Azospira inquinata: one gene and its partner. The protein of the gene in region 2 binds, or shares a complex with, the protein of the main gene of each other region. Links are inferred from orthologs where the notes say so. Each region holds a gene or a part of one and is shown on either strand. Other genes may lie near its edges.

Region 1 (7,669 bases), 2.9 Mb from region 2 along the record:
TGCCATGGAGATAAATCACCGCCGTGTGGCGGCCATCGGCCAATTTATCCGAACCGCCCCAGTCCACCACATAGACCAGAATGGCAGTGAGATAGGCAAATCCCAGAAGCTTGAAGAAAATCCCCCAGCGCCGGCGGGTTTTCTGCTCCTCCAGATGGGAAAGGGCTAGCTTCTCCAGGAGCTTATGCTCCCACTGAGGGTCTTGGGAGGGGGGGTGTTGGGGGGTATCCATGATAGGGGCTTATTCTTCTTCAGACATCAGATAGACGGAATCGCCTTCTTCGGCAACGGTGAGGGGAATCAATCCCCGTCCGTTGCATCGTCCGCCCAGACAGTGGCCGGATTCAGGGGCGTAAAGGGCGCCATGGGTGGCGCAAACCAAGTATAACTTGGAATAATCGAAAAACTCCCCTTCCTGCCAATCCAGCTCCACGGGCACGTGGGTGCAGCGATTAAGGTAAGCATATACCTTGCCGCGAAAGCGGACCACAAAGGCGGGAACCTCTTGGCCCCGGCGCACAAAGGAGAAGCGCACCCCTTTGCCACTCTCTTCCAGGTCCGAGGCAGCACAAATCAGGCGTTTTGTAGCAGCCATTCCCGGAGCTCCTCCACCGAATCACAACAGACTGCCGCCCCTGAATCCAATAACTGGGCCTTGGGATGGGCCCCATAGGTGACCGCCACCCCGGTAACTCCGCCGTTGCGGGCCATTTCCATATCGTGGGTAGTATCCCCGATCATCACCACCCGCTCCCGGGGCATCGCCAGTTCTTCCATCAACTCCTCCAGCATCTGGGGGTGGGGCTTGGAAAAACACTCGTCGGCACAACGGGTGGCATCGAAGTAACGTCTCAAACCACTATGTTGCAGGGCCCGGTCCAACCCCACCCGGCTTTTTCCGGTAGCCACCCCCAGAAGATGGCTGGTTTCCGCCAGGCGAGCAATCAGGGATTCAATGCCTGGGAACAGCACCAGGTCCTGATCCTGGGAAAGGTAATGGCGGCGGTAACTATCCACCATTTCCGGGTAACGGGAGGGGGGCAGGCCGGGTACGGCGGAGCGCAAGGCTTCCTCCAGGCCTAGGCCGATGACGTGGCGGGCCGCCGCATCGGAGGGGGGCGTTACCCCCAATTCCCGGCTGGCGGCCTGGATGGCCCCGGCAATGGCGCCAGCGCTATCCAGAATCGTGCCATCCCAGTCAAAAACCACCAGATCAAAGCGACGCGCCATATTCCAAAGACTCCGTACGATTCAGAAAATCCAGAAACTGTTGTAAAGGAGCGGGTAACGGGGCCTCCACAGACAGGGTTTCCCCGCTCAGTGGGTGGGGAAAGCGCATTTGGTAGGCGTGGAGGAACATGCGTTTTAGCCCCTGTTTTTGCAGGGCCTTATTGAGTTCAAAATCCCCGTACTTATCGTCCCCAGCAATGGGAAAGCCCGAATGGGCCAGATGCACCCGAATCTGGTGGGTCCGCCCTGTCTTTAACTGGGCCTCCAGCAGGGAAAACCGCTGCCAGCGGGACATGAGACGAAAGACCGTGTGGGAAGGCTTGCCCTCTGGCGCTACCCGTACCCGCCGCTCCCCGTTGTCCAACAAATACTTAAACAGCGGCTGGCGCACATTGCGCACTTTGTCCATCCAACGCCCGGATACCAGGGTCAAATAGCGCTTATCCGCACGCCCCCCTTCCCGAAACATATCGTGGAGGGCGGTCAGAGCAGAGCGCTTTTTGGCTACCAGGAGAATGCCTGAGGTTTCCCGATCCAGACGATGGGCCAGTTCCAGGAACTTGGCCTGGGGGCGCTGCTGACGCAAGGCCTCGATCACTCCGAAAGACACCCCACTCCCCCCGTGGACCGCAATCCCCGCCGGTTTGTTGATGATGACCAGGGCGTCATCCTCGTAGAGCACGGGTAAATCGGCCTTGAGGGCTTGCCCCCGCACCTCTTCGCTGGCTTCTTCCGCCTCGCTGGCGGCGAAGCGCATGGGAGGGAGGCGTACCAGGTCCCCGGCTTGCAGGCGATAGGCCGCCGCGACCCGGCGGCTGTTAATGCGGACTTCGCCGCTACGCAGGATGCGGTAAACGTGGCTTTTAGGAATGCCTTTGCAAATGCGGAAGAGGTAATTATCTAGGCGTTGCCCACCCTCTTCTTCGCCAATAATCAGCTTGGTTACAGAATTTTTGCTAAGGCCTGTCATTTTGAATATACTGGGGCAGGTTTTAGCCCCCCTGCGAAAGAACAATTCTTGCTATAAGACCGAACAGACTTACCCCGGCCACATTCCGATAAGGAAACGGGGTGGGAATTCCGGCAGGCCAAAGATTTTTCGCTTGTGCCAACCTGCACAAGGTCGCAACGGTGAAAACCAACTGGTTAAGTTCGCTCACCAAAAGCAGCGATACTACTCGTTTTGCGCTTAACTGGCACGTACGGATTCCCTCCCCAGCGAGTCACGCAGCCTGATTTTTCAGCCGGGCTGCGGGGCTTTCAGCGATTACTTTCCCACCTTTAGTTGCCATACCGAAATCCGGATGAAACCACGTATTTTCAACTAATTGTGTCGCTACCGGCGTAGGGAGCCCGTCCGTGCATGAGCGCGGGAGCCACCGAATGAAACGCATGCTGTTCAATGCGACACAGGCCGAAGAACTCCGTGTCGCCATTGTGGACGGTCAAAAATTAATTGACCTAGACATTGAATCGGCCGCCAAGGAACAACGCAAAAGCAATATTTACAAGGGTGTCATTACCCGCATCGAACCGAGTCTCGAGGCCGCTTTTGTCAATTACGGCGAGGAAAGACACGGTTTTCTCCCTTTCAAGGAAGTTTCCCGCTCCTACTTTCAACCCGGCGTGGAAGCCGGCAAGGCCACCATCAAGGAAGCCTTGAAGGAAGGCCAGGAAGTCATTGTTCAGGTTGAAAAAGATGAACGTGGCAATAAGGGCGCAGCCCTTACCACCTTCATTTCCCTGGCTGGCCGCTACCTGGTGCTGATGCCCAACAATCCCCGGGGCGGCGGCGTTTCCCGTCGCGTGGAAGGGGACGAACGGGCCGAACTGCGGGACATCATGGATCAGCTGGAAGCCCCCCAGGGCATGAGCCTGATCGCCCGTACCGCCGCTATCGGCCGTAGCGCGGAAGAACTGCAATGGGACTTGAACTACCTGTTGCAACTGTGGAGCGCCATAGAAGGCGCTGCTGCCCAGCAGACCGGCCCCTTCCTCATCTATCTGGAAAGCAGTCTGGTGATCCGGGCCATCCGGGATTACTTCCAGCCGGACATCGGCGAACTGCTCATCGATACGGACGAAATTTTCGAGCAAGCCAAAGCCTTCATGGGCACGGTCATGCCCAACAACATCAATCGGGTCAAGCGTTACGAGGATGATGTTCCCCTCTTCTCCCGCTTCCAGATTGAGCACCAGATCGAATCCGCCTATTCCCGTCAGGTCAATCTGCCCTCTGGCGGCGCCATCGTCATCGACCACACGGAAGCCCTGGTGGCCTGTGACGTCAATTCCGGCCGCGCCACCCGGGGTCAGGACATTGAGGAAACGGCCCTGAAGACCAACCTGGAAGCCGCCGAGGAACTGGCCCGCCAGTTGCGGCTGCGGGACTTGGGCGGTCTGGTGGTCATCGACTTTATCGACATGGAAAGCCCCCGCAACCAGCGGGAAGTAGAAAACCGGTTGCGGGACGCCCTGCGTCATGACCGTGCCCGGGTACAGATGGGCAAAATCAGCCGCTTCGGTTTGATGGAACTGTCCCGTCAGCGCCTCCGCCCCGCCTTGGCGGAAACCAGCTACATCACCTGCCCCCGCTGTACCGGCACCGGCCACATCCGCTCCACCGAATCTGCTGCCCTGCACATCCTGCGCATCCTGGAAGAGGAGGCCATGAAGGACAATACGGCCACCATCCATGCCCAAGTGCCAGTGGATGTGGGCACCTTCCTGCTCAACGAAAAACGCAACGAAATTCAGTCCATCGAGCTTCGCCACAAGGTCACGGTCCTGCTCATCCCCAACATCCACCTGGAAACCCCGGCCCACTCCATCGAGCGCCTGCGCCATGAGGATTTGAATCTAGAAGAGACGGCCCAACCCTCCTACAAGCGGGTTGCGGCGCCGGCAGACGAAGACAAGCTGCCTTCCCTGGCCGCCGCCACTTCGGCGCCCCGGCAGGAAGCTGCCGTGAAGCACATTGCGCCCACCCAGCCTGCCCCCATGGCCCAAGAGCCCAAGACTGCGGTCACCACGGAAGATGGCGGCATTATCGGCAAAATCTTCTCCTGGTTCCGGGGTAACAAAAAGACCGAACCGGCAGCCGAACCGGCCGCTACTCCCCGTACCCGCAGCCGCAGCACTCCCCGGGACAATCAAAACCGGGAAGGTCGGGGTCGGGGTCGGGGTCGCAACAACCGGAACGGGGGCGAAGAATCCCGTAACGGCAACGGCTCCCGCAACGAACGGAGCGGGGCTGCCAGCGAAGGGGATAGCCCCAAGGAAACCCAGCGGGAACCTCGGGAAAACCGACGCCAGCGCGGCGAACGGAATACCGAAGGCAACGGGGAGCGGAGCGAACGTCGCAGCCGTCAAAGCAATCGGGGAGAAACGGCCCCGGTGGCGGAGGAAATGAATAAGACCGCCGCCTTGATGACGCCCCAGGACAACAACGACGCCCAAGACCCGAACGCCAATCAGGAAGGGAATGGTCGGGGACGTCGGGGGCGGCGTAATAACCGGCGGGACCGCAACGAACGCCGGCCTCAGGAAGGTACGGCGGATGCCGGTGTAGAAAGCCCCCGGAACGAGGGGGTAAGCGAGCCCACTCCCACGGAGGTGGTCGCCCCTCAAGCCCATCAGGAAGCTGCCGTGATTGCTCCGCTGGTTTCTGTTCCGGAAGCAGTCCCGATGGTCGCCCAGGCACCGGAAGTCTCTGAACAAGAAGCAGTGGCTCCGGTGGTTGTCGAGGTCGCCCAGGCTCAGGACCCCGTGGCTCCGGCTCCCGTCCCGGCTCCGGTGGAGCCCGCGCTGACCCCGGTCGTCCCCCAAGAGGAAGCGGCTCCGGTTGTGGAAGAGGCTAAGGAAGAAGTGCCTGCGCCCGTCGCCCATACCCCTGTCACTGAGGCCGAACCCGAACCGGCTCCGGTACAAGCAGTTCCGGCCCCTGCCCCCCTGGTTGCTCCGGTGACGGTGGATTTGGATCAGGCTTTGGCCAGTAGCGGCCTGGTGCTGGTGGAAACCAGCCCGACCAAAGTTCTGGCTGCCGTCCCGGCTCCGGTGGAAGAAGCGCCCAAGCCCCGTCGGCGCCGCCCCGCTCCCGTGGCGGTAAGTAACGAGCCCTTGGTTCAGGTGGAAACTGGGCCTAAAGCCTAAACCGCTTCCACCCAATAAAAAAGCCCGGGAAACCGGGCTTTTTTATTATCCCTAAAGGGAAGAATGCTCCCCCGGAGTTTGCCCTCAGCTCCTACAATGCCGGAGAGGCCCGATTCCCAACCGCCTTGGCCCCCGGGGTCAGCCCCAACTCACGACGCAAACTGTCCAGCAGCCCCTGGGCGGCATCCTCCAGCATATCCAGCACCAGATCGAAGCCCTGGCCCAGCCCATAATAGGGATCGGGCACCTCTTCTTCGTGGAAGTGGCGGGAATAGGACATCATCAGGCGCAAGCGATGGCTGCGTTCCTGGGGGCACAAGCCCCGCAGGAATTCCAGGTTGGCTTTATCCATGGCCAACACCAAATCGAAGCTGCGCAGATCTTCTTCCACCACCTTGCGCGCCCGTAAGGTGGAAATGTCCAGCCCCCGGGCCTGAGCCGCCCGCTGGGTGCGGGAATCCGGCGCTTCGCCCACGTGGTAGCCATGGGTTCCAGCAGAATCCACCAGAATACGGTCGGTGAGCCCGGCTTTTTCCACCAGACGGCGAAAAACGCCCTCGGCCGTAGGGGAGCGACAAATGTTCCCCATGCAAACGAACAATATTTTTATCATGCCTGCCTCCTCCAGGGGCCACCGCTAAGTGAGTCCGGTGCCCTGGTTGTTACCTGCAAAAAATCTCCCCGTGCAGCCTTGGTGCCTATTCACTGTCCGGCACAACGGCACCGAACAGGGCCTGTTTGAGCTTGAAAAGCTGGTCTCTGGAAGCCGCAGCTTTTTCAAACTCCAGGTTCTTAGAAAATTCTTGCATTTGCTTTTCCAACCGTTTGATTTCTTTAGCGACTTCTTTTTCGCTCAAGGATTCGTAATTGGCCTGGGTTTGGGCTGCTTTCAGTTCCCGGGTAGCGGAATCCGCGTCATAGACTCCATCAATAATATCCTTGATTCGCTTGGCCACCCCCTTGGGAACGATACCGTGGGCCTCGTTAAAGGCCAACTGCTTGGCCCGGCGCCGCTCCGTTTCCCCGATGGCTCGCTGCATGGAGTCGGTCATCCGATCCGCGTAAAGAATGGCGGTGCCGTGAATGTGCCGGGCCGCCCGGCCAATGGTCTGAATCAGGGAACGTTCGGAACGGAGGAACCCCTCCTTGTCCGCATCCAGAATGGCCACCAGGGAGACTTCCGGAATATCCAGCCCTTCCCGTAACAGATTGATGCCCACTAGAACGTCGAATTCCCCCAGGCGCAGGTCCCGGATAATTTCCACCCGCTCCACCGTGTCAATATCGGAATGGAGGTAACGGATACGGATGCCGTTTTCCCGCAAATAATCGGTCAGATCCTCTGCCATACGCTTGGTCAGGGTGGTAACCAAAACCCGCTCCCCGACACCAATGCGTTTGTGAATTTCGGACAGTAGGTCGTCCACCTGAGTGGATGCGGGGCGCACCTGGATTTCCGGATCCACCAGGCCAGTGGGGCGTACCACCTGCTCTACCACCTGCCCCTGATGTTGCTTCTCGTAATCCGCTGGGGTGGCGGAAACGAAAACGGTCTGGGGCATGAGCTGTTCGAATTCGGCAAATTTCAAGGGCCGGTTATCCAGGGCGGAAGGCAGGCGGAAGCCATATTCCACCAGGTTTTCCTTACGGGACCGGTCCCCCTTGTACATGCCCCCCACCTGGGAAATGGAAACGTGGGATTCATCAATAAACATCAGGGAACCCGCTGGCAGGTAGTCCAGCAGGGTGGGAGGCGGGTCCCCGGCTTTACGGCCGGAAAGGTGGCGGGAGTAATTTTCGATCCCCTTGCAAAATCCCAGTTCATTGAGCATTTCCAGGTCAAAACGGGTCCGCTGCTCGATGCGCTGGGCCTCCACCAGGCGCCCTTCCTTATGGAAAAAGGCAACCCGATCCCGCAGTTCCGCCTTGATTCCCTCCATGGCCCGCAGCACGGTTTCCCGGGGCGTCACGTAATGGCTGGAGGGATACACGGTAAAACGGGGCAGCTTCTGCATCAGGTGCCCGGTGAGAGGATCGAAGAGCTGGAGAGTTTCGATTTCGTCATCGAAGAGGCAAATCCGTATGGCGTATTCCCCGTGTTCCGCCGGGAATACATCAATCACGTCTCCCCGCACCCGGAACGTGCCCCGGTGGAAATCCAGTTCATTCCGCTCATACTGCATTTCCGCCAGGCGCTTAATGATGTCCCGCTGGTCCATCCGGTCTCCGGTCCGGATGTGGAGGATCATGTTTTGATAATCCTGTTTGTCCCCAATGCCGTAGATGC
Region 2 (7,138 bases):
CCCTGCCATGACTGCCCCCCTCCCTAGCGCTCTGCCCAACCACTACACCGCCATGGTCCTCCATGGGCCGGGGCAACCCCTGGTGGCGGAAAGCCGGCCCCTCACCCTGCCTGGCCCGGGCCAGGTATTACTGCGGGTGGAAGCCTGCGGGGTGTGTCGCACGGACCTCCATCTGGTGGATGGGGAGTTGCCCGATCCCCAGTTGCCCATGGTCCCGGGCCACGAAATCGTCGGCCGGGTGGCGGCCCTGGGGGACGGGGTCACCGGGCTGGCCCTGGGGCAGCGGGTGGGAGTGCCCTGGCTGGGCTGGACCTGCGGCCATTGCGCCTACTGCCAGGGCGGGGAGGAAAACCTCTGTGACCAGGCCCGATTCACCGGCTACCAGATTCAAGGGGGCTACGGGGAATACACCCTGGCGGACGAGCGCTACTGCTTTCCCATGGACGAAGCCGGAGACCCGGCCCACCTAGCTCCCCTGCTCTGCGCCGGGCTAATCGGCTACCGGGCCCTAAGCATGGCTGGAAACGCCCGTCATCTGGGCATCTACGGTTTTGGCGCCGCCGCCCACATCATCGCCCAGGTGGCCCGCTGGCAAGGCCGGGAAATCTACGCTTTCACCCGGGAAGGAGACCGGGAAAGCCAGGCCTTCGCCCGGGAGTTGGGGGCGGTCTGGGTCGGGGCCTCGGAACAGCGGCCGCCCCGGGAACTGGACGCCGCCCTGCTCTTCGCCCCGGTGGGGAGCCTGGTGCCCGCCGCCCTAGCCGCTACCCGCAAGGGGGGCACGGTGGTCTGCGCCGGTATCCACATGAGCGACATCCCCAGCTTTCCCTATGCCCTGCTCTGGGGGGAAAGGACGGTGCGCTCCGTGGCCAATCTGACCCGCCAGGATGGGGAGGAATTCCTGGCCCTGGCCCCCCGGGTGCCGGTTCATACCCAGGTCACCCCTTTCCCCCTGAAGGAAGCCAACACGGCCCTGGAACGGCTGCGGCGGGGCGAGCTCCAGGGGGCGGCGGTCCTCCTGCCCGGCGGGGCCGAATAGTCTGGCCGGGCCCCGGGGGCGCACCCTAGCAGCCCCTCGCACGCACCTCCCAAGCCCCAACCATGGCCCCCCCACGGTTCCCGAAATGCGCCCCTCCGCGCTCCGCCCCCTGACGCCGGGGCGCAAAATCCCCTAGACTGGGCCCGGTACCACGGTCCTCCGTCCCCCGACCTTTATTTTTCCCAGGAGTCCCCCATGACCTTTCCTCGCCCTTTCCGCCCCCTCCTGTGCTGCCTCTGGCTGGGGCTGGCCTGGCCCGCCCTGGCCTCTGCTGCGGAGCCGGAAAATATGCCGCCCAGGGCGGATTTGTCCGTCAGCGCCAGCCGCCCGGCGGTCAATGACCAGCTCCAGGCCGTGGTGTTTACGGAAGCCAGCGGTGCCACCCCGGCGGCCCTGGCCGCCAAAGTCAATCCCCTCATCGCCTCCGGCCTGCGCCTGGCCAAGGCCTATCCCCAGGTGAAAGCCAAAAGCGGCACCAGCCAGACCTTTCCGGTTTATGGCAAAAACGGCCGGGTGGACAGCTGGCGCCTGCGCAGTGAAATTGAGCTGGAATCCGGGGACAGCACCGCCTTGGCGGAATTGCTGGGTAAACTCCAGAACACCCTGATGCTGGAAACCCTCCAGTTCCAGCCCAGTCCGGAAGGGCGCCAGCGGGCGGAGGACGGGGCCATCCAGGACGCCCTGACGGCCTTCAAGGCCCGGGCCGCCCTGGTGGCCGCTAGCCTGGGCAAGCCCTGGCGCATTCGCCATATCTCCATCAACACTAACGGCGAACGCCCGGTCATGCCCATGATGAGAACCAAAATGCTGGCGGCAGAGGCCGCCCCCATGCCCGTGGAAGGGGGAGAAAGCACCATTACCGCCACGGTTTCCGGGCAAATCGATCTGGTGGAATAAACCTGCCGGCCCCCGGGGGCTGACGGGGCAAGCCCCTCAAGACGAGGCTCGGGAGCCTCTTGCCCGCAACCCTCGACCTAGCCCCCGCCCCCAAGCCAGTCCCTTCGGAGCCTGACCATCCCGCCGCCCCTTCCCGGGGGCGGCAGCGTCTCCCAATCGCTCAGTCCTCCGTCCGTACCCGGGTCAATACCAGGCCCAGGAGACCCATGGCGCCGGTCAGGGCGCACACCCCGGGCCAGCCCCCGTGCTGCCAGAACCAGCCCCCCACGGAGCCCGTAATGCTGGAGCCCATGTAGTAGAAAAGCAGGTAGAGGGAGGAAGCATGGCCCTTGGTGAGCCCGGCCAGGGGGCCGATGGAGCCGCTCACCACGGAATGGGCGATGAAATAGCCGGCGGTGACCAGGGCAATCCCGGTGATGAGGATGAAGAGGCTGGAAAATAAAGTCAGCGCCAGCCCCGCCAGCATCAAGAGAAAGCCCATAAGAATCACCGGCCGCCGCCCCATTTTGTCCGCCAGACTGCCGGCGGCGGAAGAGGAAAAAACCCCAAAGGCGTAGGTAAGGAAAATCATGGCGCAGGCCGTCTGCCCCAGGCCATAAGGGGGCTGGGAAAGACGAAAACTGGCGTAGTTGAACAGGGTGACAAAAACGCTGGTAAGGGTGAAACCGCCGCCAAACAGGCGCAGCAGCTTGGGGTTACGTAAATGCTGGCCCCAGGCGGCCAGGTGAAAGCTCAGGTCAAAACCGGGCTTGGGGGTGAAATGGCGGGAGGGGGGCAAGAGCCAGACAAAGCCAGCGGTGGCCAGGAGCCCCAGGGCCCCCAGAATCCCCATGGCGCCCCGCCAGGAATCGAATTCCGTCAGGAGCCCCATGCCCACCCGGCCCATCATGGCCCCCAGGGCGGTGCCCGCCACGTAAAAGCCCATGGCTTTGCCCAGGTGGCCGGGGGCCATTTCTTCCCCCAGATAGGCCATGGCCACCGCCGGCACGCCCCCCAGCACTACCCCTTCCAGGGCCCGGGCGGCCAGCATGGTGTGCCAGTTGGGCGCCAGGGCGGCGGCGATATTGCAGGCAGCCCCCAGGAGGGTGGAGGTGCACATCAGGGCCCGGCGGCTCACTCCCTGGGAATAGGCCCCGGCGGCAAAAATGGATAAGGCCAGGAGCCCGGTGGTGAGGGACAGGGCCAGGGAACTCTGGGCCGGGCTGACCCGAAAATCCCGGGCGAATTCGGGCAACAGGGGCTGGACGCAGTAAATCAGGGAAAAGCTGGCAAAGCCCACGAGAAACAGGGCCAGGATGGTATTCCGGTATTCCCGGGTGCCGGGCAGGATACCCGGATGACTGACGGCGGCGGAAGGGGGAACACCCCCCACTCCAGGCAGGGTGACGGAAGAACTAGGCATGGGGAAAACAACAGGTTTTATAGGAATGAACCCAGTATATCGGCCCCCTTTTTATATATCCAATATATAGTATTAGATAACTCCATATCTATTTTATATATCAATGGAACTCCGCCACATTCGCTATTTCCTCGCCATTGCGGAGGAAAAAAATTTCACCCGGGCCGCCGCCCGGCTGGGCATCGGCCAGCCCCCCTTGAGCCAGCAGATTCGGGACTTGGAACGGGAGGTGGGCACGCCCCTCTTCCACCGGGTGCCCCACGGGGCGGAATTAACCGAGGCGGGCCGGGCCTTCTGGGAGGTAGTGAGCCGCCTGCCACCCCAGGTAGCGGAAGCCATGCACGCCGCCCAGCGGGCCGCCCGGGGGGAAACGGGAGCCCTGCGCCTGGGGTTCACCGGCACCGCCGTATTGAATCCCGTGGTGCCCGCCTGCATCCGGGAATTTCGCCGCCACTATCCCCAGGTGGAAATCCGCCTGATGGAAACCAATTCCGCCCTGCTGGTCCAGGCCCTGGTGGAAAAGCGCCTGGACGTGGCCATCGTGCGCCCGGCGGAGGGATCGCCCCCCACCGTGGCCCACCACCTGCTCACGGAAGAAAATCTGGTAGCCGCCCTCCCCGCCGCCCATCCGGCGGCCCAGGAAGGGGGAGAAGCGGACACGGGCATTGCCCTGGCCAGCCTCAAGGACGATCCCTTCATCCTGACTCCCCGATCCATCGGCAGCAGTCTCCACGACACGGTACTGGCCAGCTGCCGGGCCGCCGGTTTCACCCCCACCCAGGGCCAGGCCGCGCCCCAGATCGCCTCCATGCTTTCCCTGGTATCCGCCGAACTGGGGGTGGCCCTGGTGCCCGAATCCATGCAGCAGTTAAAGGTCCACGGGGTGGTGTATCGCCCCATCGGCGGCGGGGTGCCGCCCCGGGTCAGCCTTTCCGTCGCCCATCTGGACAGCCAAACCCTGCCCCAGGCCCACAACTTCGTGGCCCTGGCCCAAAGCCTGGGGAACGGGGAAAAATCCGGGCAAAAATAAAGCCCCCGTCTCGGAAGAACCGGGGGCATCCCTTGAAGTAGGAGGGGGGCCGCTGGCGCCCCACGGGGAGTGGCGGAAATCCGGGTGATCCGGGTGATCCGGGTGATCCGGGTGATCCGGGTGATCCGGGTGATCCGGGTGATCCGGGTGATCCGGGTTGCGGGTTGCGGGTTGCGGGTTGCGGGTTGCGGGTTGCGGTCTGCGGTCTGCGGTCTGCGGTCTGCGGTAGTCTAAGGCTTCAGTACTCCCGACTCCGGCGGCCTCAGGGCTTTTTCGCCCCCTGGGCGACAAATTTTTCTACCTCCGCCTTGCCCGTGGGGGCAGGCCGGGCCGGGCGGGACTTGGCTGCCGCCAGGCCGGGGGGAGTGGCGGGGGCGGCAAAGCCGATGCCCGGCGTCTGGGAAGCGCTACCGCTTTGTTCCGGCAGCTGGACGAAAACCTCGTCCTCCTTGACCATGCCCAGTTCGTAGCGGGCCCGTTCCTCAATGGCGTCGTAGCCCTGCTTCAAATCCCGGACTTCCGCATCCAGCCCCGCATTCCGGGCTTCCAGCTTGTGATTGGCGTCCCGCTGCTGTTGCAGCTGGCGATCCACATCCCACACCCGCAGCCAGCCCCCTTTCCCCAGCCAGAGGGGGTATTGGAGCGCCACGATGAGGGCCACAAGGGCGGCGGTGAGCCAACGCATGGAAAATTTCCGGAAAAACGCAAAAAGGTTGAAAAATCAGGCCCGGATTATGGGCCTTTCCCCTGGGAAAGCATAGCCCGCCCATGGCGGGGACATACAAAAAAGCCGGGGCGGATAGGCCCCGGCTAGTCGGCAAGCGCCCGGTTTAAGCCTAACGGCCCAGGTTGTAGAAGGTGTCCTTACCCGGGTAGGAAGCGGTATCGCCCAGATCTTCCTCGATGCGCAGCAGTTGGTTGTACTTGGCGATCCGGTCGGAGCGGGAGAGGGAGCCGGTCTTGATCTGGCCAGCGTTGAGGCCCACGGCGATATCGGCGATGGTGGAATCTTCCGTTTCACCGGAGCGGTGGGAAATCACCGCGGTGTAACCGGCCCGCTTAGCCATTTCGATGGCGGCGAAGGTTTCGGACAGGGTACCGATCTGGTTCACCTTGATCAGAATGGCGTTGGCCACGCCCCGTTGAATGCCTTCCTTGAGGATCTTGGTGTTGGTGACGAACAGGTCGTCCCCCACGATCTGGACCTTGCCGCTCAGCCGGTCGGTGAGCAGCTTCCAGCCTTCCCAATCCCCTTCGGCCATGCCGTCTTCGATGGAGACGATGGGGAACTGGTCGGCCAGATTGGCCAGGTAGTCGGTCATCTGGGCGGAGGTCAGTTGCAGGCCTTCCCCAGCCAGGTGGTACTTGCCATCCTTGTAGAACTCGGAAGCGGCGCAGTCCAGGGCGATGAGCACGTCCTGACCGGGCACGTAACCGGCGTTTTCAATGGCTTGCAGCACCAGTTGCACGGCTTCCGCGTGGCTACCCAGGTTGGGGGCGAAACCGCCCTCATCCCCCACGGCGGTGGAGAACCCCTTCTTGTCCAGGAGCTTCTTCAGGGAATGGAACACTTCAGCGCCGCAGCGCAGAGCTTCCCGGAAGGAGCCTTGGCTCACCGGCATAATCATGAATTCCTGGAAATCCAGGCTGTTATTGGCGTGGGCGCCCCCGTTGATGATGTTCATCATGGGCACGGGCATTTGCATGGGGCCGGAACCGCCGAAGTAACGATAGAGGGGCAAACCGGCTTCTTCCGCCGCCGCCTTGGCCACGGCCATGGACACGGCCAGCATGGCATTGGCGCCCAGGCGGGACTTGTTTTCCGTGCCGTCCAGCTCGATCAGGGTCTTGTCGATGAAGGCTTGTTCCTGGGCATCCAGACCGATGATGGCTTCGGAAATTTCCGTATTGATATTTTCCACGGCCTGGAGCACACCCTTGCCCAGGTAACGGGAGCCGTCGCCGTCCCGCAGTTCAATGGCTTCGCGGGAACCGGTGGAAGCGCCGGAGGGAACGGCCGCCCGGCCCATGACGCCGGATTCCAACAGCACATCGGCTTCGACGGTGGGATTGCCGCGGGAATCCAGGATTTCGCGGGCGATGACATCAACGACAGAACTCATGATTCTCCCTTTGCTCTTTCAAAATTGACAAACCTTGCCCCGGGCCGGGGTCCAAACAGGGTTCCGGCTTCGGCCCGGGATGAATGGGATGGGCACCAAGGCCCCGGCCTAGGACAACTCCTCCAGGGGAGCGGACTTGATCAGCCGGTCCAGGGCCACCAGGGTGGTGAGCAGGCTTTCCATGCGCCCCAGGGGCCAGGCATTGGGCCCGTCGGACAGGGCCTGGGCCGGATTCGGATGGGTTTCCATAAAGATTCCCGCCACGCCGCTGGCCACCGCTGCCCGAGCCAGCACGGGTACGAATTCCCGTTGCCCGCCGCTCTTGTCCCCCTGACCGCCGGGCAACTGGACGCTATGGGTGGCGTCGAACACCACCGGGCAGCCCGTGTCCCGCATAATGGCCAGGGAACGCATGTCGGAAACTAGGTTGTTGTAACCGAAGGAGGCGCCCCGTTCGCAGACCATGATGGTGTCAGCCCCGCCATTGGCTTCCTTGGCCTTGGCCACCACGTTTTTCATGTCCCCGGGGGCGAGAAACTGGCCCTTCTTAATATTCACCGGCTTTCCGGAGGCCGCCACCGCATGGATGAAATCGGTCTGACGGCAAAGAAAGGCGGGGGTCTGCAACACATCCGCCACGGCGGCCA

The links.
Region 1: the proteins of eno (region 2) and Azoinq_RS14470 are in contact, whole or in part, in a solved structure (PDB 2FYM), measured with the Escherichia coli proteins. The link is inferred for Azospira inquinata from one-to-one orthologs.

The regions. Positions count from the first base shown.
Region 1 is NZ_CP064782.1:3,204,615-3,212,283, forward strand. The notes cover bases 2,262-5,582. They hold Azoinq_RS14470 (Rne/Rng family ribonuclease), read left to right. Parts: upstream 2,262-2,613; coding sequence 2,614-5,382; downstream 5,383-5,582. Other genes in these bases: Azoinq_RS14475 (low molecular weight protein-tyrosine-phosphatase), read right to left, coding at 5,474-5,582. Also shown: Azoinq_RS14450 (S49 family peptidase), read right to left, coding at 1-232; Azoinq_RS14455 (Rieske (2Fe-2S) protein), read right to left, coding at 242-595; Azoinq_RS14460 (HAD family hydrolase), read right to left, coding at 574-1,230; 23S rRNA pseudouridine(955/2504/2580) synthase RluC, read right to left, coding at 1,214-2,200; more of Azoinq_RS14475, read right to left, coding at 5,583-5,995; excinuclease ABC subunit UvrB, read right to left, coding at 6,081-7,669. UniProt on the Escherichia coli protein: Endoribonuclease that plays a central role in RNA processing and decay. Required for the maturation of 5S and 16S rRNAs and the majority of tRNAs. Also involved in the degradation of most mRNAs.
Region 2 is NZ_CP064782.1:266,254-273,391, forward strand. The notes cover bases 4,349-7,138. They hold eno (phosphopyruvate hydratase), read right to left. Parts: upstream 6,492-7,138; coding sequence 5,205-6,491; downstream 4,349-5,204. Other genes in these bases: Azoinq_RS01195 (LysR family transcriptional regulator), read left to right, coding at 4,349-4,368; kdsA (3-deoxy-8-phosphooctulonate synthase), read right to left, coding at 6,600-7,138. Also shown: Azoinq_RS01180 (zinc-dependent alcohol dehydrogenase family protein), read left to right, coding at 8-1,039; Azoinq_RS01185 (SIMPL domain-containing protein), read left to right, coding at 1,235-1,936; Azoinq_RS01190 (MFS transporter), read right to left, coding at 2,097-3,338; more of Azoinq_RS01195, read left to right, coding at 3,442-4,348. UniProt on the Escherichia coli protein: Catalyzes the reversible conversion of 2-phosphoglycerate (2-PG) into phosphoenolpyruvate (PEP). It is essential for the degradation of carbohydrates via glycolysis.